Regions from separate parts of the Acidaminococcus sp. AM33-14BH genome, predicted to be linked through region 1. Evidence: predicted binding sites of a transcription regulator. Region 1 holds the regulator's gene; each other region holds the start of a gene.
The links. The regulator HrcA, encoded in region 1, represses chaperone genes, less so after heat shock. The targets are predictions, from matches to a motif close to TGTTAGCACTCNNNTNANNNGAGTGCTAACA.

Region 1 (8,204 bases):
CGGGCGATACAGTCTACGATGCCCTAAATAAGGCTTCGCAGGATACAAACAAAAATCTTGACAAGAAAGCTAACATCGATGCTTCGAACATTGGCAGCAACCTCAAGAACGCCGACGGAACGGCCGCTTCCGAAGAAGACCAGAAGAAGAATGCCGAAAGCTGGGGAAAGGCCATTGGTACGGGCGAGGTGAAAGAAAGTGACAACCGTCTTGTGACGGGCGATACGGTGGCAAAAGCCATCAAGGATGAAACCCGCGTCAGCGAAGACGGCACCTACGTCAAGAAGGATGCAACTGCAGGAGAGAACCTGAAGAACCTTGATGACCAGGTGAAGAGGAACACAGACAATATTACAAGCATCAAGAACATCACCGATAATCTGGACAACAATTATGCCAAGACGGATCTTTCCAACGTTACGGATGAAGGAAAGACGACAATCAAGAACCTTGCCCAGGATGCGGTGAAGGTCGTCAATGGGAAGAACACGACCGTAACGACGAAGACGGAGACAAATGGCAACATTTCCTATGCCGTTAACGTTGATGACAGTGCCATCAAAGATGTCATGAAAGAGGACATGGATAAGAAGGCCGACCGCGATGCAGGAAATCTCACGGATTCCGATGTTACAAGCTGGCAGAAGAAGCTTGGCACGGGCGAATCCCAAAGCGGTGACCATCGGCTCATCAGCGGCGACACTCTCTATAACGCTCTTAAAGAGGTGGATGGAAATACCCTTATGAAAACCGATGGCGTGACCATCAATATCGATCAGACTGGGACGGCAAAGACCATCGATGTTCGTGGTAAAGATGGTGTCACGAGGACCATTACCGGAATTGCCACAGATCCAAGCGATCCGACGAGTGCAGCTAATGTGGATTATGTTGATCACCGCGTAGAGAGCCTCAATAGCCGCATGACCCACGAAGTGAGCCGTGCTGGCGCTGGCGCAGCCGCCCTGGCAGCGCTCCATCCCCTGGAATGGGATCCGGACAGCAAATTTGAATTTGCTCTCGGTTATGGTCACTATAAAGCGGCCAATGCAGCGGCCCTTGGCCTGTTCTACCGTCCGAATGAAGATGTCATGTATAACCTTGGCGGCACCCTTGGCAACGGCGATGCCATGATGAGTGGCGGTGTCACTTTCCGCTTTGGCACAAAGGGCCGGAAGCCAAAGGCTAGTCCGCTTGCCATGCAGCAGACCATCATGGACCAGAACGCCAAGATTGAACATCAAGATGAAATGCTGAAAATCCAGGCAAATAAAATTGATAGTCTTGAAAAAGAACTCCTCGACCTGAAACGCCTGATCACGCAAAAGTAAGCGTAAGAAAGGCTGCAAAGCATCGCTTTGCAGCCTTTTTCTGATTACGCGGCTTCAAAAGACGTGTGTACGTTGAAAAAGTAAAATCGTGGGCGACAAAGTAGATGAGCCCATATGGGACGAGGATTGTAACCCCCTTCCTCTTTCATAAGCTGGGCGCAGGAGATGACGACACGTTATTTTGGAGAAGCGGAGCGATTTTGCTCTTGAATAAAAATATACCCTTCTACCTTCTCATCCATGTTACAATAACCCCATCACACATAAAGGAGTCTTCCAAATGCATCCATGGGAAGCCTATCAAGGCATTTATCTCCATATCCCTTTCTGCCAGCATAAGTGCAGTTACTGTGATTTTATAAGCTACCAGGGGCAGGATGGGGCGGCACGCGCCCGCTACGTCAAGGCTCTGATCAGGGAAATCAGGAGCTATGATGCCCCCCTTCCTGTAAGCCGCGGCGCGACAGTCTATGTTGGCGGCGGTACGCCCAGCCTGCTATCCTTGGAGGAACTCGCCGCCATTTTCCATGCCCTGAAGGAAAAAGGCTATCTCCATTCGCCGCGGGAAGTGACCTTTGAAGCCAATCCGGGAACTGTCGATGAAGCCTACCTTAGGGGACTGCGAGCGTTGGGGGTGGACCGCCTGAGCCTTGGCATCCAGTCTCTAGAGGACAGCGAACTGCGCCTCATGGGCCGTACCCATACAGCGGATGAGGCGCGGCACATTATCCTTCTCAGCAAAAAGGTGGGGTTTACACGTCTGTCCTGTGACCTTATCTATGGATATCCGACGCAGACGGCTGCAAGCGTCGAGGCATCCTTGACGGAACTCATGGCTCTGGGACCCAGCCATATTTCCATCTACGGGCTTTCCGTTGAACCGGGGACCGTCCTTTCCCATAATCTCCGACAAGGGCGCTGGATCCTTCCCACAGACGATGAGACGGGTAACATGTATGACCTCATCATGGACCGCCTCGTCAAGGGCGGCTACGAGCGCTACGAGATTTCCAATTTTGCCAAAGCAGGTGACAAGTCGCGGCACAACCTTGTCTATTGGCACTACAATCCCTACCTTGCCTTTGGCGCCGGAGCGACGCGCTTTGACGGCAGGACACGGGAGAACAACCCGGCTTATCTTGCGGCCTACGAAAGAGGAGAGGCACCGGAGATAGAATGCCTGTCACCTGCCGTCCAGCGGGAAGAAATGATCTTCATGAACCTACGTACCGTAAGAGGCCTCTCCCTCCTGGATTATGAAGCCCGCTTTGGGCGCTCCTTTGCCCTTGATTACGGGCCTCAGATAGAGAACCTCATCCATAAGGGATGGGCCAAATGGGAGGATGGTCATTTTTGTCTCACGCCCCTTGGCATGCAGTACGGGAACCTTGCCTTCGAAGCCTTCATCACAACGGACTGACACCTCACACCATGAAGGGAACGCGAGCAGCCAACACCAAGGACAATACCCCAGCGGAGGCCCTTTTCCATAGGCTTTTTCCCGCATGGGGCCTTCTTTTTTGAGGCTTTTGCTTTTTGTAAATTATTTTTCGGGAAAGTATTGACATTTTGACTAAAGAGGTGTATCTTAACCATTAGATGTTAGCACTCTAAAGTTTCGAGTGCTAATAATCAGGGAAAGAGATGATTACAGTGCTGACCGAACGACAAAAGAAAATACTTCAACTCGTCATTGATGATTACATCGAGACGGCCGAGCCTGTAGGATCCCGTACAATCGCTCGGAAATATAATCTTGGTATCAGTCCGGCGACCATTCGAAACGAAATGTCCGATCTGGAGCTCCTTGGATTCTTGGAGCAGCCCCACACATCGGCAGGACGGATTCCTTCCGCGGCGGCGTACCGCCTCTATGTGGATTCCCTTGCTGGTGAAGGATCCCTGACCCTATCATCGAGCGATATGGCGCTCATCAACAATTGGTTCAGGCAGCGGGTGCATACCATTGACGACATCTTCCAATCCACGGCCAAGATCCTGTCCCGCATGAGCAAGAACGTATCCGTCGTCCTTGCAAACAAGGACAGCGAGGCTACGTTCTCCTACATGAAGTTCCTGCCCCTCAACAAGGGTCAGGCTATCCTGTGCATCGTCACGGAAGAGGGAAATGTCGATCATGGCGTGGTGGAAATCCCCAGCGGAGTAAAAGAAAGTGAGCTGGACCAGATTGCCCAGCGTGTTTCGCAGTACCTTAATGGACGCAAACTGAATGATATTTCGCAGGAGCTCCTAGCAAAGGTACGGGAAATGCTTGCCGGGGACAAACGGCTGTATGCATCCATCGTAAGCCGTATCAAGAAGGTCAAGGCCGGCCAGCAGGAGGACAAGATGTTCCTTGGAGGAACCAAACAACTCCTGGGACAGCCTGAATTCAAGGATACGGAACGGATGCGGGAACTCTTGGGCGTCCTTGAAGAAGAACAGATGCTCAAGGATATGCTAAAGGCCAGCAGTGACTCGGGATTAAGGGTCACCATTGGCAGCGAGAATAAGTTCTCCAGCATCCAGGACTGCAGCATGATCCAAGCGACCTACCGCCTGAATGGCCAGGTCGTTGGGACCCTTGCCGTGTTGGGACCTACCCGTATGGAATACCGCAAGGTCATTTCTGTGATGGATTATCTTCATCACTACCTGAAGGTGGTCATGAATAAAATTGATGAAAAATAGGGAGGACGTACGGTGAACGAAGAGACAAAAGATCCAAAACAACAAGCCGCCGAAATGAGTGCTGACAAAGCGGAAGCAGCAAAGGCCACGGAGGCTGAGGAAAAAAACGCAGAACCGGCAGATGGTACGCCTGATCCCAAGGATCAAACGATTTCCAAGCAGCAAGAGGAAATCGATGAGCTTTCCAATCGGTTGCTTCGTCTGCAGGCCGACTTTGATAATTTCCGCAAGAGAAATACGGAAGAACGGGAACGCTTAGGCCGTTTCGTAACGGCTTCAGTGGTCCGGGAATTCCTGAAGGTCCTCGATAATTTTGAACGCGCCGAGGCCAGTGTGGAAAAAAACCATGATGCCGAGTCCATCTTAAAGGGCATGGCTATGATCCACAAACAGTTTGAAAAGGCCCTTGAAACCCTGCATATCGAAGAGATTCCTGCTGAAGGCAAGCCTTTCGATCCGCAGATCCATGAGGCCGTTATGCAAGGCAGCAATCCCGACCTGCCTGATGACAGCATTGATATGGTCCTTGAAAAAGGTTACCGGATTGGTGATGATGTCATCCGTCACAGCAAGGTAAGGGTTGTCCATAATTAACTGAAGTGAGAACCAGCAAGTTAGTTGCATGAGGAGGAATTTATAATGAGCAAGATCATTGGTATTGACTTAGGGACTACGAACTCTGTTGTCGCCGTGATGGAAGGCGGCGAACCGACTGTTATTACGACCCAGGAAGGCGGCCGCCTTACTCCGTCCGTTGTCGGTTTCACAAAAAATGGGGAACGCCTCGTTGGTCAGCTGGCAAAACGTCAGGCTGTTTCCAACCCGGAACGGACCATCAGCTCCATCAAACGTCACATGGGCACGAAGTATACCGTGACCATTGATGGCAAGGACTATACGCCAGAACAGATTTCCGCTATGATCCTTGAAAAAATGAAGGGGGACGCGGAACGTTATCTCGGCGAAAAAGTCACGGAAGCGGTCATTACTGTACCGGCTTACTTCAACGACTCCCAGCGTCAGGCTACGAAGGACGCCGGCCGTATTGCTGGTCTTGATGTCAAGAGAATCATCAACGAACCGACGGCGGCTGCCCTTGCTTATGGCATTGATAAGTCCGATGACAAGACCGTTCTCGTTTACGACCTTGGCGGCGGGACCTTCGATGTTTCCATTTTGGAACTGGGTGATGGCGTCTTCGAAGTTAAATCCACGACCGGTGATACCCATCTGGGCGGCGATGACTTCGACCATCGCATCATGGATTGGATGACCGATGAATTCAAGAAACAAAACGGCATTGACCTGACAGGTGATAAGATGGCCATGCAGCGGATTCGTGAAGCGGCTGAAAAAGCCAAGATTGAACTGTCCAGCATGATGACAACCAATATCAACCTGCCGTTCATTACGGCTGGTGCCAATGGCCCGCAGCATCTTGACATGGATCTTACTCGTGCCAAATTTGACAGCATGACGAGTGACCTTGTTGACCGCACTATCCAGTGTGTTCATACGGCCCTCAGTGATGCCAAGATGACCGTCAATGATATTGATAAGATTCTCCTTGTTGGCGGTTCTTCCCGTATCCCTGCTGTCCAGGAAGCCATCAAACGCGTTCTCGGTAAGGAACCGGCTCACGGCGTCAACCCTGATGAATGCGTTGCTGTCGGTGCTGCCATTCAGGCCGGCGTACTGGCTGGTGATGTCAAGGACGTCCTGCTTCTTGACGTAACGCCGCTTTCCCTTGGGATTGAAACCATGGGCGGTGTCTTCACCCGGATCATTGACCGCAACACGACCATCCCAACCTCCAAGAAGCAGATCTTCTCGACGGCTACGGATAATCAGCCTTCCGTTGACATCCATGTTCTCCAGGGCGAACGTGAAATGGCAGCCGACAACAAGACCCTTGGCCGTTTCGAACTGAGCGGTATCCCCGCTGCACCGCGGGGCGTGCCTCAAATCGAAGTTGCCTTTGATATTGATGCCAACGGTATCGTGAACGTAAGCGCCAAGGACCTTGGCACGGGCAAGGAACAGAAGATCACCATTACCTCTTCCGGCAGCCTGAGTAAGGAAGAAGTTGACAAGATGGTGAAGGAAGCTCAGGCCAACGAAGCTGCCGACAAGAAACGCCGTGAATCTGTTGATGCAAAGAACCAGGCCGATACACTGATTTATCAGGCTGAAAAGACCGTCAAGGATATGGAAGGCAAGGGTCACGATGACAAAATCAAGAAGGTCCAGGAAGCCATCAATACCTTGAAGGAAACCATGAAGGGTGACGATGTAGATAAGATCAAGGCGGATACGGAAGCCCTCCAGAAACCGCTCTATGAACTGTCTGCTGAACTTTATAAACAGAACCAGCAAAATGGCCAGAACGGTGGCACTGCCGGTGCTGATGCCGGTGCTGGCGCCGGGGCTTCCTCTGACAATAAGAAGAACGATGATGACGTCGTAGACGCCGAAGTCGTAGATGACGACAAAAAATAATCGTTCCTAGAGGGAGATACTGATGGCAGATAAAAAAGATTATTATGAGGTCCTGGGCGTCGACAAAAGTGCGTCGCCTGAGGAATTAAAAAAAGCATATCGCAAGCTGGCTCGTAAGTATCACCCCGATCTCAACAAGGATAATCCTGAAGCAGCCGATAAATTCAAGGAAGTCAACGAGGCCTATCAGGTTCTGAGTGACCCGCAGAAAAAGGCCGCCTATGATCAATATGGTCATGCCGCTTTTCAAAATGGCGGTCCTGGTGCCGGGGGCAATCCCTTCGGCAGTGGGTTTGGCGGTTTTAGCGGTAGCTTTGGCGGCGAAGGCATGGATGATATCTTCAACATGTTCTTCGGCGGTGCAGGCGCAGGCGCGTCCCGTTCCCGCCGGGCTGATCGCGGTCCCCGTCAAGGCGCGGATTTGCGGGCTGACCTTGAAATTACCTTTGAGGAAGCGGCCTTTGGGACGGAAAAGAAAATCCGCCTGAACCGCGAAGAGGAATGTGAGCACTGCCATGGAACGGGAGCCGCCGAAGGCAGCCATCCTGAAACCTGTCCTGATTGTCACGGGACGGGGGAAGTCCGGGTTACGCAAAATTCCATTTTTGGTCAGGTTGTTAATGTCCGTACCTGTTCGAGATGTCATGGGACGGGTCAAATCGTTACCAATCCCTGCAAACACTGCCGTGGAACAGGCCGCGTAAAGCAAAAACGCGTCATTACGGTCAAGATTCCAGCTGGCGTTGACAGCGGTTCGAGACTCCGTGTGGCAGGCGAGGGTGAAGCGGGGATGCGCGGCGGTCGAGCCGGCGACCTGTATGTCTATCTCTATGTAAAGAGCCATAAGTTCTTTGAACGGGATGGGACGACAGTCCTGTGCGAAGTGCCAATCAGCATTGTCCAAGCTGCATTGGGTGCTGAAATCAAGGTGCCGACTCTTTATGGTCAGACCACCATCAAGGTGCCTGAAGGAACCCAGCCCAATCGCGTCCTGCGCATCAAGGGCAAGGGCATTCCGAACCTGAGAACGGGTGTAAAGGGTGACCAGCTCATCCAGATCAAAGTTGTTGTGCCGACGAGACTGAGCGATGCACAAAAAGAAGCACTTCGCAAGTTCGCCGATGCCAGCGGCGAAAGCATTAACCCAGAAGAAAAAAGCTTTTTCAATAAAGTGAAGGATTTCTTCGATAAAAAGGATAAGAAGTAAGAAGGGGACCGTGGGAAGCCACGGTCCTCTTTCACTTTCGTTTTTTTTATTTGCTCTTTGCGAATATGGCTCAGATGGGTCCTGTTGCGAGGAGTTCCCGCTTTCACCGACGATGGCGCAATAGCTGCAACCACTTTTCTAAAACTTCCGTGTTGCTTCCATATACATGGTTCGCATGAGGCTCTGATTGGTTCAGAGGCCAGGAAAAATCCTTAGGTTGATAAAGCCGCACACGCATTTCCGTGTTGCCAGGAAGTCTGCGTCTTTATGACAACGCAGATGGGCCGAAATGGGTCTCAGGCGAATCATGATTCGTCTAAAAACCGAAAAAAATCCAAGAAGTGGCTCGCCCGCCGAAGGCATTTACTCGGCGCGATTTCTGCGCCGAGTAAAAAAAGGGGAGGTTAGGAAAGGATGCGCTCAAGCGATCGCTATCCTCAAACGTGGGACGGTCCATTGTACGATAGGCCCTGAGG
Region 2 (8,204 bases), on a different contig from region 1:
GCCGGGCGCACCTTTTGGAACAGGCGCCGCGCGGTGAGTTTGTCCTCGTGATTGCTGGCGGAACCAAGGTGGAAGAAGCCCCAACAGGGGATCCCCTTGATGCCGTGCGTCGTCTGATGGCTGACGGCGTGGGGAAAAAAGAAGCGCTCCAGCAAATTGCCAAAGTTTATAAGCTGCCTAAACGGGAGCTTTATAATAGACTAGTCAAAGAAGGGGTAGAAGATGAGTAAACCAGCTTTTTTCATTACGACACCGATTTACTATCCGAGTGCCAATCTGCATATTGGTCATGCGTACTGCTCGACCATTGCTGATACGATTGCTCGGTATAAAAGGGCCAATGGGTTTGATGTCCGATTCGTGACGGGCAGTGATGAACATGGCCTCAAGATCCAGCGCAAGGCGGAAGAAAATGGGATGACGCCGCTCCAGTACGTAGATGGCATTGTGGCAAACTTCAAGAAACTTTGGGAAATGCTGGGAATCAGCTACACGGATTTTGTACGCTCTTCCAGTGCGGAACACGAACGGGTCGTTCAGGAAATCCTGCAGCGCGTCTATGATAAGGGCGATATCTATAAAAAGAAATATGTCGGAAAATACTGCGTTCCTTGCGAATCCTTCTGGACGGACCGTCAGATTGAGGAAGCAGGCGGCGTCTGCCCGGACTGTGGCCGTCCTGTGGAAACGATGGAAGAAGAGGACTATTTCTTCCGTATGTCCAAATATGCTGACCAAATTCTCAAACATATTGAAAATCATCCTGATTTCATCCAGCCCGTTTCCCGCCGCAACGAAATGATCGCTTTTCTTAAACAAGGGTTGGAGGACCTGTGTATTTCCCGTTCCACGTTCGACTGGGGCATTCCGGTTCCTTTTGATAAGAAACAGATTACTTATGTCTGGTTCGATGCCCTTTTGTGCTATTTCACGGGGATTGGGTTCCTGCGCAATGAAGAGGAATTTAACCGCTTCTGGCCGGTTGACCTGCACCTTGTAGGAAAGGAAATCGTCCGTTTCCATACGATCATTTGGCCGGCTATGCTCCTTTCCATGGGGTATGAACTGCCGAAGAAGGTTTATGGTCACGGCTGGCTTGTCGTTAATGGTGACAAGATGAGTAAATCCAAGGGCAATGTCGTCGATCCTGTGGAACCAATCAAGGAATTTGGCCCTGATGCCGTCCGTTACTTCCTCCTCAGTGAAATTGCCTTGGGCAACGATGGGAATTATTCCCGCGAAGGCCTCATCCGCCGTTGGAATACGGACCTTGCCAACGACTTGGGCAACCTCCAGTATCGTACGGTTTCCATGATTGAAAAATATCATCAAGGTATTGTTCATAAGACGGCATCAGATCATGCCGATGACAAGGCTTTTGCAGCCCTTGCCGAGGAAACGCTTGGCAGTTACCGTAAAGCTATGGATGAATACCAGATCAATGACGCGCTGAAGGCTGTCTGGTCCTATATTGGCGCTGCCAATAAATACATTGATGTAACAACGCCGTGGATCCTTGCTAAGGATCCTGCGCAGAAGGACCGCCTTGAAGCCGTGATGTACAACCTTGCTGATGCTGTTCGCAATATTGCCATCCTGATTTCACCTATGATGCCTTTTACGGCACCGAAGATTTTCGAACAGCTCGGTCTTGCCGTGCCGGAAAACTTCGATCTTAATGAAGTGAAGTATGGCGGTTTCTCTGATGGCACGAAAGTCATGAAGGGTCAGCCCATTTTCCCGCGCATTGAAGTGGAGTCGGAAAAGACACCTCAGAAGGAAGCACCGAAAGCAAAAAAAGCGGAAAAGAAGAACGTCGGTGTGGTTACGCCCGAAGAAATCGCCATCGATGATTTCCAGAAGGTTGACCTCCGTGTTGCTGCAATCAAAACGGCCGAACGGGTCCCCAACACAGATAAGCTCATGAAGATTACCGTTGATATGGCAGGCCGTGAACGGATCATTGTCTCCGGGATTGCCCAGTACTATGATGCCAAGGAGCTTATTGGCAAGAATGTCATCGTTGTGGCTAACCTCAAACCAGCCAAGCTCAAGGGCATCGAATCTCGCGGCATGCTCCTTGCTGCAAGTGACGGTAAGGGAAATCTCGTTCTTGCCGAAGTGCCGGGGATTGCGTCGGGCAGCAAGGTCAAATAATGGAACGACTTCCTTATTTTGATACGCATGCCCACCTTGACACGGAGGACTTTGACGCGGACCGAGAAGCGCTGCTCCAGGAGATTGGATCGCACATGTTGGGATTCATCAATCCCGGTTGTGACGTGAGAAGCTCGAAGGCATCGCTTGCTATGGCCCACCGCTATGATTATGTGTATGCCGCCGTCGGCCTTCATCCAGAAGATCTGGGCCATGTGAGCGAAGGGGACCTTGAGGAAATTTACCAGCTTGCCCAAGATGACAAGGTGGTCGCCATTGGTGAGATCGGTCTTGACTATTATAACGATGAAGATTCACCTCATGAGCGGCAGCAGGCTTTCCTTATCCGCCAACTTGCCATGGCCCGTGAACTTAAGCTGCCTGTCATCATCCATGACCGGGAGGCCCATGAGGATATGACGAGGCTCCTTCTGACGGAAGGGCAGGGCGTGCGAGGGGTCCTTCATTGTTTCAGCGGAGACTGGGCCATGGCTGAAACCTTTATTAAGGCCGGCTGGTACTTTGGCTTTGGCGGGACAAGTACCTTCAAGAATGATCATGGGGTCAGGGAAATCCTTCGCAAGATGCCTCTTGACCGCATCGTTTTTGAGACAGATTCGCCTTATATGGCCCCTGTTCCTTACCGCGGGAAACGCAATAACCCGCTTTATGTGAAGCTTGTTGCTGAAATGGCAGCGGAGGTCAAAGGAATTCCAGTCCTTTCGATGATGGAAATTGCCACAAAAAATTCGCAAAATCTCTTCCCAAAATTAAAAAGTTACTAAAAATCGCGATGACTTTGCTGTAAATTTTTCAAAAGCGTCACAAAATCAAGCAATGAAAATGTTCATTTTTAGGAGCTGGTCCTAATTTTGTTTTGACAGGTTTTTCGTCTCCATGGTAGAATACAAAAGCTTTAAGGAGGCGAGAATTTGCGAATAACAAATACTTGGAAGCGTCCTGAAAAGTGGGTTGTTGTCATGCTCATGCTTGTCTTCAGCTTGAATTTTCTCGGCTTTGCTGCCGCTCCAAAACAGGTGAAGATTCAAGTTGACGGGCAGACGATTGCCCTTTCAACCAGAGCCCTTACGGTTAAAGGTGCTTTGGAAGAAGCCGGTGTTGTTCTTCAAAAAGCCGACGGTTATGATGTAGTTGGTCATGGAAACTTTGAAGATGGATCGACGATCGAAGTCATCCGTGCCATTCCAATCAAGGTGTGGCATAATGGAAGAACGACCGAGTATACCATCGGACGCAAAACGGTAAAAGAAGTGCTGGATGCTGTGGGTGTGGACTACAAAGGATATAAGGTGTATCCGTCCTTGGAGTCCCCGGCAAAAAAAGACATGACTATCCATGTCGTTTCCCCCACAACTGAGGTGAAGACGGCCAAAGAAAGCATTCCTTTTGAAGTGGAATTCCGTAACAATGACAACCTGCCCCGCGGCAGACAGTCTGTTGTATCGGAAGGCCGCAATGGGGAAGCTGTAGTCACCTACCGCACGGTGAAGATTGGAAATCAAGAAGTAAGACGTGAACTGGCGCGTGATGTTGTTTCCCAACCTGTTCCGCAAGTCGTAGAAGTAGGCACAGGCAAAAATTTGATGGTGGAAACAAGCCGTGGCTTTGTTCGGTACCGCAGCGCGAGAACCTTTGAGGCTTCCGCGTATACCCTTGCCGAGGGCAGTGGAACCGGTCTGACTTCGACAGGCGTTGTGCCTTATCATGGAATCGTAGCTGTGGATCCTGATGTGATTCCTTATGGAACGCGGATGTATATCCCTGGTTATGGTTTTGCCGTGGCAGGTGATTGCGGCGGTGCTATCAATGGCAGCCGGATTGACCTGTACATGGAAAACTACTCTGACGCAATCAGTTGGGGCAGGCGCGACGTAACCGTGTATTTCCTTGAGTAGAAAAGGGGCTGTTGCCAATTGGCAATGGCCTCTTTCCTTATTTGTGGGGAGAACTTTCTTTTGACATTCTTCCTGCAATCTGTTAGAGTAAAAATCCGGAACGAGAGGTCCAAGAATAGGGAGCGTGACAAGATTGCTTAAGGAAGTCCTTGTCGTAGAAGGAAAAATGGATACAGTGGCGATCAAGAAGGCCCTTGATGCCGATACAATCGAAACAGGCGGCTTTACCTTGTCGCCGTATACCCTTAAAAAGATTGAAGCAGCCTATAAGAAGCGGGGCATCATCATCCTCACCGATCCTGATGGGGCAGGGGAGCGGATCCGCCGTTATTTGACGGAGCGCTTTCCTGAGGCAGGACAGGCCTTTGTGCCAAAGTGTGAAGCCCTGGCCCACCATGATGTGGGCATTGAGCAGGCTCAGCCGGAGGCAATCCTCAAGGCACTTTCCAAGGTGCGCCACACCTCGATGACGCCGCAGGAAGAATTTACGGCCATGGACCTTTACCATAACGGTATGAGCGGGTCCCAGTCTGCGGCGGAAAAACGGGACGCCCTTGGAGCCGAACTGGGTATTGGCTACGGCAATGTGAAGAAAATGGTGGAGCGTCTCAATCATTATGGCGTGACCCGCGACGAATTCAATAAAGCACTTCAGATCATCGGAACACGTCATGCGTGAGAAAGGACTTCAGTATGCTTCATCCTGTGATTGCAAGCCGTGAAGTAACGCGGTATATTCTTGATACCTTTGGCCTTCATACAAAAAAACGCTTTGGACAGAACTTCCTCATCAATGAGTCTGTTGTAAGGGGCATTGCAGAAAAAGCAAAGATTGGTCCTGGGGACCTGGTCCTTGAAGTCGGGCCCGGGATCGGCACATTGACCCAGGCCCTTGCGGAAACCGGAGCCGATGTCAAGAGTGTTGAAATCGATGAGTCGCTTCTTCCGATCCTTCGCAAGACGCTTGAAGGGTATGACAATGTAGAAATCATCCATGGGGATATCCTTAAGGTTGACCTCAAAGACATTACGGGGGGAAAGCCTTTTACAGTGGCGGCGAACCTGCCTTATTACATTACGACGCCCATCATCTTTTCCCTGCTTGAAGCAAACCTTCCCTTAAAGCGTATTGTCGTTATGGTGCAAAAAGAAGTGGCTGAGCGGATGGCCGCTCATCCTGGAACAAAGGCTTATGGGCCCCTTTCCTTGGCGCTGCAGTATTATTCGGAGCCCCAGCTGGCAATTCCCGTTCCGGCTCACGATTTCATGCCGGCCCCAAAGGTTGATTCCATGGTCGTCGTATGTGAAAAAAGGGAGAGCCCCATTGTCAATGTGGATGCGTCTTTATATGTTAAGGTCGTGCGGGCGGCTTTTTCCCAGCGCCGGAAGATGCTCCGCACCTGTCTAAAGTCAATGGTGCGTCCCGGTGATACAGCGGAGGCCTGGATGGCCCGTGCTGGGATTGAGCCGACGCGCAGGGGGGAGTCCCTTACCATAGAAGAGTTTGGCAAACTGGCGGAAAGCTGGGAAGAAAAATGACGAATCACTATAAGTACTTTTCCCATAAGGAATGTGAGTTCTTCCCTTGTCATAAGGAAAGTGACGGAGAGAATTTCAACTGTCTCTTCTGCTTTTGTCCCCTGTATCTGGTGAAAGATTGTGGCGGCGTCTTTGCCTACACGAATCGGGGCATCAAGGATTGCTCCCATTGCCTTTTTCCCCATAAAAAGGAAAACTATGGCAAGATCATGGCGCGGCTCAAAGAAGAAATGGAAATGAAATGAGGAAAGAAAAGCCAGAGTGCATGGATGAAACCATGCACTCTGGCTTTTGCTGTGATGCTGCAGCACTATGATGCTGCTGTCAAAGGCGGCAGGCTGATAAATCAGCTATAAAAGTGTTGCTATGATGATACTCAGCAACGGTTACTTTATATTTGGTAGGACCTGCTATCGTGTTACGCGTTAGAACTCGATTTCTCCGAAATCGATCCGCCTTGCCAAGGCGGGGGAGCGACAAAGGAAAATTTCCACAAGTTCATGATGATAAGGATTAACCGGTTTTGGTGGTGGACGAGGACGCGAAGCTGACGTTTCCTTACAAGCGGCTTGCGAGGCGGATTTGTCTGGGTCCTGAGGCTGCTATGGAGCGGAGCGAAAAGCAGAAGAACATGTTTGAGGGCGAATGCAATTCGGCCCCCACGACTGACAGGGAGATGATTTGGCGCCGCTCGTTATCATCTTTCCCTTCAACGCACTACAGCCTCAAAGCATCAAAGCTCCATAGCATTCCTATATGTCTTTTCAACCTAAAAGACAAAAAGTTTGACTTTTTTAGTAAAACCCCTTGCATTTTTTTTGAAAGATGCTATTATTATAGCTGTGGTTAGCACTCCAATGTAATGAGTGCTAATAAATCAAAAAGTTAAAATTTATCCATAGTGAAAGGGGATTACAAACATGTTAAGACCTTTGGAAGATCATGTCGTCGTAGAACCGGTTGTGCAGGAAGAAAAAACGGAAAGCGGGATCTATCTGCCCGATACGGCTCATAAGGACAAACCCCAGACTGGCAAAGTCGTAGCTGTAGGTACGGGCCGTCTCCTTGATAATGGCACCCGCATTGCTTCTGAAGTCAAGGTTGGCGAAACTGTTGTCTTTGCTAAATACTCCGGCAGCGAAGTCGAACTGGACGGCAAGGATTATATCATCCTCCGTGACAGTGATATCTTGGCTGTCGTTGAGGATAAGTGAATCGCTCCCTTTTTTGTGGAGAACCAATCACCTTATATCATTTGGAACTAAGGAGTAGATAAAAATGGCTAAACTCATTCAATTTGATGAAGAAGCACGTCGTGGTCTGGAACGCGGCGTCAATAAACTGGCTGATGCTGTAAAAGTTACCTTGGGGCCCAAGGGCCGCAACGTTGTCCTTGAAAAGAAATTCGGTTCCCCGACCATCACCAATGATGGTGTAACCATTGCTAAGGACATTGAACTGGAAGATCCGTTTGAAAACATGGGGGCTGCCCTTGTTCGTGAAGTGGCAACCAAGACCAACGATATTGCTGGTGACGGGACCACGACGGCTACCCTTCTTGCTCAGTCCATCGTTCATGAAGGCATGAAGAACGTGGTTGCCGGTGCTAACCCCATGGTCCTCAAGAGAGGCATCAAGAAAGCAACGGATTGCCTCGTCAAGAAGCTCCAGGAAAATGCCAAGACGGTCAGCACCAAGGAAGAAAAAGCACAGGTTGCTTCCATTTCTGCTGGTGACGCGGAAATCGGTGGCCTGATTGCTGATGCGATGGAAAAAGTCGGCAACGATGGCGTCATCACCGTTGAAGAATCCAAGACCATGGAAACCTCCCTTGAAACCGTTGAAGGGATGCAGTTCGACCGCGGCTACATTTCCCCGTATATGGTTACGGATCCGGACAAGATGGAAGCCGTTCTTTCCAATCCGTACGTCTTCATTACGGACCGGAAGATCACTATGATCCAAGACATCATGCCTGTTCTTGAAAAAGTGGTACAACAGGGCCGTGAACTCTTGATCATTGCTGAAGACATCGAAGGTGAAGCCCTGGCTACACTCGTTGTGAACAGACTCCGTGGCACCTTTAAGGCTGTTGCCGTCAAGGCTCCTGGCTTTGGTGACCGTCGCAAGGCTATGCTTCAGGATATTGCAACCCTGACGGGTGCAACGGTTATCAGTGAAGAAGTTGGCCGTAAGCTCGACAGCGCTACAGTTGCTGATCTTGGTTCCTGCAGCCAGGTCCGTGTAACCAAGGACCTTACTACCATTGTTGATGGTGCTGGTGACAAACAGGCCATTGCTGACCGTGTTGCTTCCATCCGTGCCCAGATTCCTGAAACGACTTCCCAGTTCGACAAGGAAAAACTTCAGGAACGTTTGGCTAAACTCTCTGGCGGCGTTGCCGTTATCAAAGTTGGTGCTGCTACGGAAACGGAACTGAAAGATAAGAAACTCCGTATCGAAGACGCCCTGAACGCTACTCGCGCTGCTGTGGCCGAAGGAATCGTTGCCGGTGGCGGTACGGCTCTTCTGCAAGTACAGCCGGCCCTCGATGAACTGGAAAAGGAAACCGAAGGGGATGAGAAGACAGGT
Region 3 (8,204 bases), on a different contig from region 1:
ATCTGATCCGAATTTGTAAAAAGCAAATGGAAAAAGACCATAAGTGGAAAACTAACAACTGCTTCCTAAATGAATCCTAGCTGGGGGAAGATTGCTGCTGTACAGCAGTTGCGTTGTCTTTGTAAATAGCAAAACCATAGGAAAAGAGACTGCGAAGAAATGAACCGCTCATTTTTTTACCGTCTCTTTTTTTCTTGTCTGGCACGGGGCCTATCCTTCGTGATACAATAGGCGCAGAAGGAAGCCGTTTTTTGCATCGGAGGTGTTATATATTATGAAAAATAAAATCAAACGAGGGTTCCTGCTCCTTGTGGGACTCATGGCATGCGCTCATGCTGTGCTTGCAGCGGACCATTTGGCCATTGTGACCCAAAAGGGCAGGGCAGGCGTCATTGACCTGCAGGGACGAGTGGTTCTGCCCTTGGAATATAAAAAAATCGAAGTGGAACAAGGAGAAACAGATGCTGTCATCCTTGTTGAAAAGGATGGAAAATACGGAATGTATGACCGACAGGGCAAGGTCATCATCGCTCCAACCTTTAAGAAGGTGGGACCCTTCAGCGATGGAATGCTTGCGGCCCGGGACCGGGAAGGATGGACATTTTATGACCGTCAGGGCAAGGCCCTTGCTTCCCATTATGATGAGGTGGGTCCTTTTTCCGAAGGCCTTGCGGCTGTGAAAACGGATGGAAAATGGGGCTATATCGATAAACAGGGAGCTTATATCCTTAAGCCCCAGTATAGGAAGGCCCAGCCTTTTAAAGAAGGGTATGCAGCCGTCAAGCTTCAGGACCGCTGGATGTATGTTAAAAAAGACGGAACCGCCCTTCTTGTTGGAAAGGCAAAGACTGTCAGTGACATGAGCCAGGGCGTGGGCATTATCGATGGCAGCTGGCTTATGGACACAACGGGTGCCCGCTACGCCAAATTGAAGGCCTATGACTATGTTGGCTCTTTTGATGAAGGTGGATTGGCCCGTGTTGGGGTGAGGCGCCGTCACCGCTCTGTCTTTGACTATGTTTCCATTGGCTGGGGCTGGGGCGGACACTGGGGTGTCGGCTTCCCGGGCTGGGGCTGGGGTCCCTTTGATTTTGGCTGGGGCTGGAGCGATGCAGGATACCATCATCATGGATGGGGCGGCGGCATTTCTATCATTCCAGGGGAAGTCATCCATCCGTCGAACCTTTATATGGGTGCCATCAATAAGCAGGGGCAGGAAGTCATTCCCGCAAATTACCGGGCCCTATCACCTTTCCGTGAAGGCCGCGCTTTGATTGTTGACCGTGAAGGCCGCTTTGGGATGATTGACCGCAGCGGAAAAGTGGTCATCCCAGCTTCCTATGATGAATTGGGACCCTTTGAAAAAGACCGTGCTCCCTTTGCCTATGATAAGCACTGGGGATTTATCGACGAAACCAACAAGATCGTCATTGAAAACCGCTTTACGAAGGTGACCCCTTTTGTCTCTGATGCTGCAGCCGTTCTTGAAGGCGGGAAGGCTGCCCTTATTGACCGCAGCGGTGCAAATCTTGTCGCGCCCCAGGAGGCGTACAGTGACGTAGGGACCTATGCCCAGGATCGCTCTCCAGTTATGGATAAGAAGAGCGGGAAATGGGGATATATGGACGGAAAAGGAAATCTTGTCATTCCTTCAATGTATGATGAAGCTGGAATTTTTGACTAAGCATTACAAAAAAATAGAAATTATGTTGACATAAATGTGATATTGTGCCATAATAGTGCACAGCCATTCAAATGAGCTCGGCAGCATGCGGATACCGGGGAAACAAGGGACCTCGGATTCGCTGGCGCCCTGCATCGTACGATATTTTTCCCGGAACGGATTGGTTCCGGGTTCTTTTTTTTCGAAAAAAGTCAAAAAGATTAAAATAATTAGCACTCAACTATTGACAGTGCTAAAAAAGCGTGCTATGATAATCCCAGAACGAAGGAAAGGAAGCCCCCCCAGAAGGAGCAGGGTTCCTTTCCACCGTTCCAAGAAATGAAAAGACCTGTGTGAAGGCCGTAATATTTGATTGGAGGAATGACTTATGTTACTGCCGAGCATTTTTAATGACAATGTGTTTGATGATTTTATGGATGGCTTTGATTCCTTTATGGACCGCAGCGCCCTTTATGGAAAACATGGTAAGAACCTCATGAAGACCGATGTCCGTGATGTGGGTGACCATTATGAACTCGATATGGATCTGCCGGGCTTCAAGAAGGATGAAATCCATGCAGAACTCGAAAATGGCTATCTGACCATTTCTGCCGAAAAGAGCCTTGATAAGGACGAAAAGGACAAGGCAGGCCATTATATCCGCCGCGAACGGAGCTTCGGCCGTTCGAGCCGTACTTTCTTCGTCGGTGACGGTGTGAAGGAAAGCGACATCAAGGCAAAATATGCTGACGGGATCCTGAAGCTGTCGATTCCCAAGAAGGAGTTGCCGCAGTCTGAAAACAAAAAAATGATTGCCATTGAAGGCTGATCAAGAACGCTGGGAATTTTTTCCCAGCGTTCTTTTATGCAAAAAAATCGTGGGACCGGAGTTCCGGTTCCACGATTTTTTATTTACAGCATAATCTCACCTTGGAAGGCTTCTTCTTTTTGTGCCTCTTTTCTTGGGGTGGGTGCCTTGCTGGTCTTGATATTTTCAACAAAAAGCAGGAGACGGTTCGTGACATTGACATCGCTGACGCCGCTATCAAAATCCAGACTCAGGAGGTTCATTTCCGGATAAAGGGTCTTGACCTTTTTTTCAATGCCCTTGGCGATGATGTGGTTGGCAATGCAGCCAAAGGGTTGGAGACTGATGACATTGGGAATGCCTCTTTTGGCAAATCCAATAACTTCAGCCGGCAGCAGCCAGCCTTCTCCAAACTGGGCAGCCATGTTGATAATGCCCTTGCCGTCATTGGCCATCTCGTAGATGTCTTCAAAAGGAGTGAAATAGGGGAAAGCACGGCCAATCTTGTTGACTTTATCGATGATCTTGACAATTTGGAGATAGATAAAATCCACCAGGAGATGGGGAATCCGGTCATGCTTGAGGTCAAACTTATCATTGGTCAGCCGATTGACGAAGGCCTGCATGAAAAAGGGCGTCATAAGGGGCGGCATCACCTCAATATGATGGTCCATGAGCCAGCCTGTGATATTCTTGTGGGCAAAGGCGTTGAACTTGAGGTAGATTTCTCCAACAATCCCGACTTGAGGCAGTTTTACATTGGGTTTGACGGCATCCGTAAATTCCTGGGCCGCTTCCTTGAGCAGTTTCAAAAGCCCCTTGGAATGGTTCTTTTCGATTTGCACCTTGGCGAGGTCGAGGTACTTGCTGCGCAGTTTTTCTGCCAATCCCTTCTTTTTTTCACGGACGACTGCAGCATTATAGAATTTTGACAGGCAGTCCGAGAAGAGGATGGTTGTAACCGTGATCTTAGCAATCTTCAGCCAGTTGATATGGAATCCAGGCTGATCGTTTTGGATACTGCTGCTCGTTGCAAGGGAAATGACAGGAACATCCTTGAACCCTGCAGAAACGAGGGCATGCTTGATCAGACCGAAATAGTTTGAAGCTCGGCACTGACCGCCCGTCTGGGTAATGGCAACGGCCGTCTTTTGAAGATCATATTTCCCTGATTTCAAAGCTTCCACGAAATCCCCCACAACAAGGGTTGCCGGATAGCAGACCTCGTTGTTGGCAAAGCGCAGGCCCATGTCGGCGGATAGCCCCGTGCTCTGGGGCAGGGTCTCTACGTGATAGCCCAAAACCTTCATGACAGACGGAATGAGCGGTGACAAGGTGGGGGTAAAGTATGGCGTCAGGATGGTGTAGTCCTTCATGCTCTTTTCAAAGCGCGGCGTGTCGATAAAAGGCTCGGCCCGGCGTTTGCTGTCTTCATTGTAACGAATGCTTTCCACAACGGACCGGACGCGGAGTTTCAGGGAGCCGATGTTCGATACATCATCAATCTTGAGGAGCGTCAGGGCTTTTCCATGGCGCTGCAAAAGACCGCGAATCTCATCTTGGAGGAAGGCGTCAGGTCCACAGCCAAAGCTCGTCATTTCCATGAAGTGGATGGTGTTGTCCTGACGGGCTACCCAGTCAGCGGATTTTAGGATGCGGTTGATATAGGCCCACTGCTTGATGAGGTACGTGTCGTTGATATCGATGGATTCGTTGCCTCGTACCAGGTCTTCATTGATGACGTTGATGCCCATGGCGGCAATGGTGTCGCTGAGTTTATGTTGGACCAGGGGATCGGCATGGTAAGGCCGGCCTGCAAGGAGAATGGTGAGTTTTCCTTGTCGGCGGCTTTTTTCGAGAATCTCCTCGTTCTTTTCCTGGATCTTTCGGCGGTACTCATCTTGGGCCTTGAGGGCGCTGGCAATGGCCTTATCGGCCGTGAAACGGTCAAAGCCAATATAGGAGAGGTATTTTCGGAGCTGCTTTTTGAGCAGTTTTTCGTCTTGGAAGTTGATGGGCGGAGCGTCGATGGGAATCTGTGTTTCCGTGACACTTTTGATGACGTCGGAGTACCCCGAGACAACTGGGCAGTTATAGCTGTTGATTTGCCGCTTATCATCCTGCTGTTCATAGATGACGTAGGGCATGAAGATCCGATTGACCCGCTTTTGGATGAGGTTCAGGATATGGCCATGGACAAGTTTGGCGGGAAAACAGATGTTGTCGCTCATCACGTCATGAAGCCCTGTCTCATAAAGGTGCAGGGTGGACGGGTCAGAAAGCTGGACCTTTAGGCCGCAGGACGTAAATAGGGCATGCCAGAAAGGATAGTCCTCATACATATTAAGGGTCCGCGGCAGCCCAATGGTGCGTTCCGCCTCCTCGTTGATGGGCCGGTTAAAGAGCAGATCGTACTTATAGGTGTAGATATTCTCACCAGGGGTCACATCATCGCCATTATTGGTAAAGTATTTTTCGCATTTGTTGCCCGAATAATAGATGGATCCATTATCGAATTGATACTTCTTGATGAGGCAGTTGTTTTCGCAGCCGTGACAGGTCAGCTGGGCATCCTTGAAGGAAGCAACATGGATCATATCATCTACGGTTGCCTGACCATGGCCCTTGGTTTTAGCATAAAGGGCACAGCCATAGGCTCCCATGATTTCAGGGATGTTGCTGCGATGGACCTTGGTCCCTGTGAGGATTTCAAAGGCCCGGACTACGGCATCGTTTTTCATGGTGCCCCCTTGGAGCACAATCTCATTGCCCAGTTCCTGTGGGCTCTTGAGTTTAAGGACCTTATACAGGCAGTTCTTCACAACTGAATAGGCAAGACCGGCCGCAATGTCTGCGCTGGTGACCCCTTCGCGGAGGCTTTGCTTGACTTTGGAGTTCATAAAGACCGTGCAGCGCGTTCCCAAATCGCAGGGATGCTGGGCCTTGCAGGCGAGGTCCGCAAATTCACTGACGCTGTAGTTGAGGCCCTTGGCAAAAGTCTGGAGAAAGGTCCCGCAGCCGGAGGAACAGGATTCATTCAGCTCCATGCGGTTCAGTACGCCGTGATCGACAAAGATGGCTTTCATGTCCTGACCGCCAATATCGAGGATGAAGGAAACCTTGTCGTTGATTTTCTTGGCTGCCAAATAGTGGGCAATGGTTTCGATGATGCCCGTGTTGAGGCTGAAGGCTGCCTTGATAAGGTCTTCGCCATAGCCTGTAGAGCAGCTTCCCATGATGCGGGGATTGGCCCCAACGGCCAGGCATTTCGTATAAAAATCGGCAAAAGCCTCACGCACCGCTCCTACGGGGTTGCCGTTATTGGGGCCGTAGTGGGTATAAAGGATGCGGTCGTTTTCGTCGGTCACGACAAGTTTCGTCGTGGTCGAACCGGAATCGATGCCGACAAAGACTTTGTCCGTATCTTTGGTCAGGGGCGACAGAATAATCTGGTCCGCTTCCTTTTCCTTTTTCCAGTCGGCATATTCTTTTTCATCATGGAAGATGGGTGGCACCGTATCGGTGACCCGGACAGCGTCCTTAGGAGCAGAAGCAATCCGGTCGCAGAGTTTCTGCAAGCTCGTTGACGGGGCGTCCTCTGCACTGAGGGCAGTCCCGTAAGCCGGGATAAGGTTTGCCTTATCGGGAACAATGAACTCTACATAGGGGACGTGAAGCGCATCCATCAAAGCTTTGCGGAGGCTCGGCATGAAGGTGAGCGGTCCGCCGCACAGAAGGATCTTCGGCTTGATTGTGCAGCCATGGGAAAGGGTCGTAATGACCTGTACAGCGACGGCATGATAGATTGACGCCGCAATGTCCTCACGGCTTACACCTTTACTGAGGAGGTTTTGGATATCCGTCTTGGCAAAAACGCCGCAGCGGGAAGCAATATAGTGGACGTGTTCCGCTTTTTCGGCAAGCTCGTTCAGTTTGTCAATGGGCACGTCAAGGAGTACGGCCATTTGGTCAAGAAAAGCCCCTGTCCCGCCGGCACAGTTCCCGTTCATGCGCAGGTCACACGTGCCATCGGGTTTGATGTAGACAATCTTGGCGTCTTCCCCACCAATATCGATGAGGGTGGCTACTTCAGGGTATTTTTCCTTGACAAATTTGGTCGCGGCGATGACTTCCTGCTCGAAAGCAAGCTTGAATTTTTCCGCAATCCCCATGCCAACGGAGCCCGTCACTTTGATTTTGACGGCCGCCTCTCCGATGGCTGCGGTAAGTTCGGACAGCTCTTCCTTGAGGACTCCCATGATATTGGCTTGGTGCCTCTTGTAACGGGAGAAAACAACTTGTTTGCTGCCATCCAGAACGACCATTTTAGCAGTAGTGGAACCAATGTCCAACCCTACTTGATAAGTACTCATGATACACCTCTAAAACAATAGGTCTTAACAGCTAATTATACCATATTTCCTAGCGTGGAATGATGGATTTCCCCTATTTTTCTATATTTTCTTCCTAAAATAAATGGAAATAAAAAATATACAGTTGAAGGTATATCAATGGTACATCAAAAAAGGGTCTTTGTCTATAGGAATCAAAGGGAAAAAGAGCTTGGTCCGTGTTCAAAAACGCGGGAAAGTCCCTGTGCGATTGCACTTTTTCTCTTAAATATGATAGAATGATGTGCTATACGCTATGCAATGGATACAAGCCTTTGGCTTATCATGACAAAGAAGGATGGTCGCGGCATGAGTGAAGAAGTGACAAAGTCCCAGGGCAATAACAAGTTCCTCAAAGGGACGTTGATCCTTACCATTTCCAGTATTGTTGTCAAGGTCATAGGAGCCCTCAATTGGGTTATCCTTTCCCGAATCATGGGTGGGGAGGGCATTGGACTCTATCAGATGGGATTTCCTATCTATTTGATGGCCATTACGGTCTCTTCGGCAGGAATCCCAGTGGCCATTTCCATCATTACGGCAGAAAAGGTGGCTATGGAAGACTATGGAGGCGCGCAGCGCGTCTTTCATGTTTCCCTGAAGATGCTGTTTTGCACGGGGCTCCTTTTTTCCCTGCTCCTTGTGGTGCTGGCCCACTGGCTTGTGGAAACGGTCCTTCCTGATGCACGTGCCTATTATTCCATCATCGCCCTGGCTCCGGCCGTTTTTTTCGTTACGTTTCTCGCCAGTTTCCGCGGTTATTTCCAGGGCTGGCAGATCATGACGCCGACCGCCTGCTCGGAAATCACGGAACAGGTTGTACGGGTTGGAACCATGATTGTCTTTTCTGCCCTGCTCTTGCCTTACGGTCTTACTTACGCCGCTGCCGGCGCCAGCATGGGGGCGGGAGCAGGCGCTTTCTGCGGGCTCCTTGTTTTGATGGGCTTTTATCTAAAGCTCAAGAAGAAGTTTTTCCCCAAAGGGGTGGACAGGACGCCCAAGACGCAGGAGTCAGCGGGCTATATTATGAAGCGTCTTATTGCCCTAGCCCTGCCGGTTTCCATGTCAAGCCTCATGCTTCCCATAGTGTCTAACCTTGACATGATGATTGTGCCAACCCGGCTGAAGATCGGCGGTTGGGACGCCCCGGGCGAGGCAACGACCCTTTTTGGCTACCTTTCTGGCATGGCCGTGCCGCTTATCAACATGTCAACAATCCTTACGGCTGCTCTTTCCATCAGCCTTGTGCCGGCTATCAGTGAGTCCCGGACCCTTTCTGATGAAGCGGGCATTCGCAGCAAGGTGGCAACGGCTTTTACGGTGGCCTCGGTCATCACCATTC

Region 2: the regulator HrcA is predicted to act here: its motif matches at 6,457-6,487, upstream of groES (co-chaperone GroES).
Region 3: the regulator HrcA is predicted to act here: its motif matches at 1,892-1,922, upstream of DW817_RS08485 (Hsp20/alpha crystallin family protein).

Annotation. Positions count from the first base shown of each region.
Region 1 is NZ_QTNG01000010.1:29,424-37,627, forward strand. Features, by position in the region: gene DW817_RS07870 (YadA-like family protein) at 1-1,331, shown strand, start outside; gene hemW (radical SAM family heme chaperone HemW) at 1,612-2,751, shown strand; gene hrcA (heat-inducible transcriptional repressor HrcA) at 2,976-4,022, shown strand; gene grpE (nucleotide exchange factor GrpE) at 4,035-4,616, shown strand; gene dnaK (molecular chaperone DnaK) at 4,662-6,521, shown strand; gene dnaJ (molecular chaperone DnaJ) at 6,544-7,728, shown strand.
Region 2 is NZ_QTNG01000003.1:226,443-234,646, reverse strand. Features, by position in the region: gene rsmI (16S rRNA (cytidine(1402)-2'-O)-methyltransferase) at 1-230, shown strand, start outside; gene metG (methionine--tRNA ligase) at 223-2,157, shown strand; gene DW817_RS03765 (TatD family hydrolase) at 2,157-2,942, shown strand; gene DW817_RS03760 (G5 domain-containing protein) at 3,090-4,073, shown strand; gene rnmV (ribonuclease M5) at 4,207-4,752, shown strand; gene rsmA (16S rRNA (adenine(1518)-N(6)/adenine(1519)-N(6))-dimethyltransferase RsmA) at 4,767-5,612, shown strand; gene DW817_RS03745 (cysteine-rich small domain-containing protein) at 5,609-5,857, shown strand; gene groES (co-chaperone GroES) at 6,533-6,826, shown strand; gene groL (chaperonin GroEL) at 6,891-8,204, shown strand, end outside.
Region 3 is NZ_QTNG01000011.1:63,853-72,056, forward strand. Features, by position in the region: gene DW817_RS08480 (WG repeat-containing protein) at 275-1,684, shown strand; gene DW817_RS08485 (Hsp20/alpha crystallin family protein) at 2,052-2,492, shown strand; gene DW817_RS08490 (acyl-CoA dehydratase activase-related protein) at 2,576-6,844, opposite strand; gene DW817_RS08495 (polysaccharide biosynthesis protein) at 7,172-8,204, shown strand, end outside.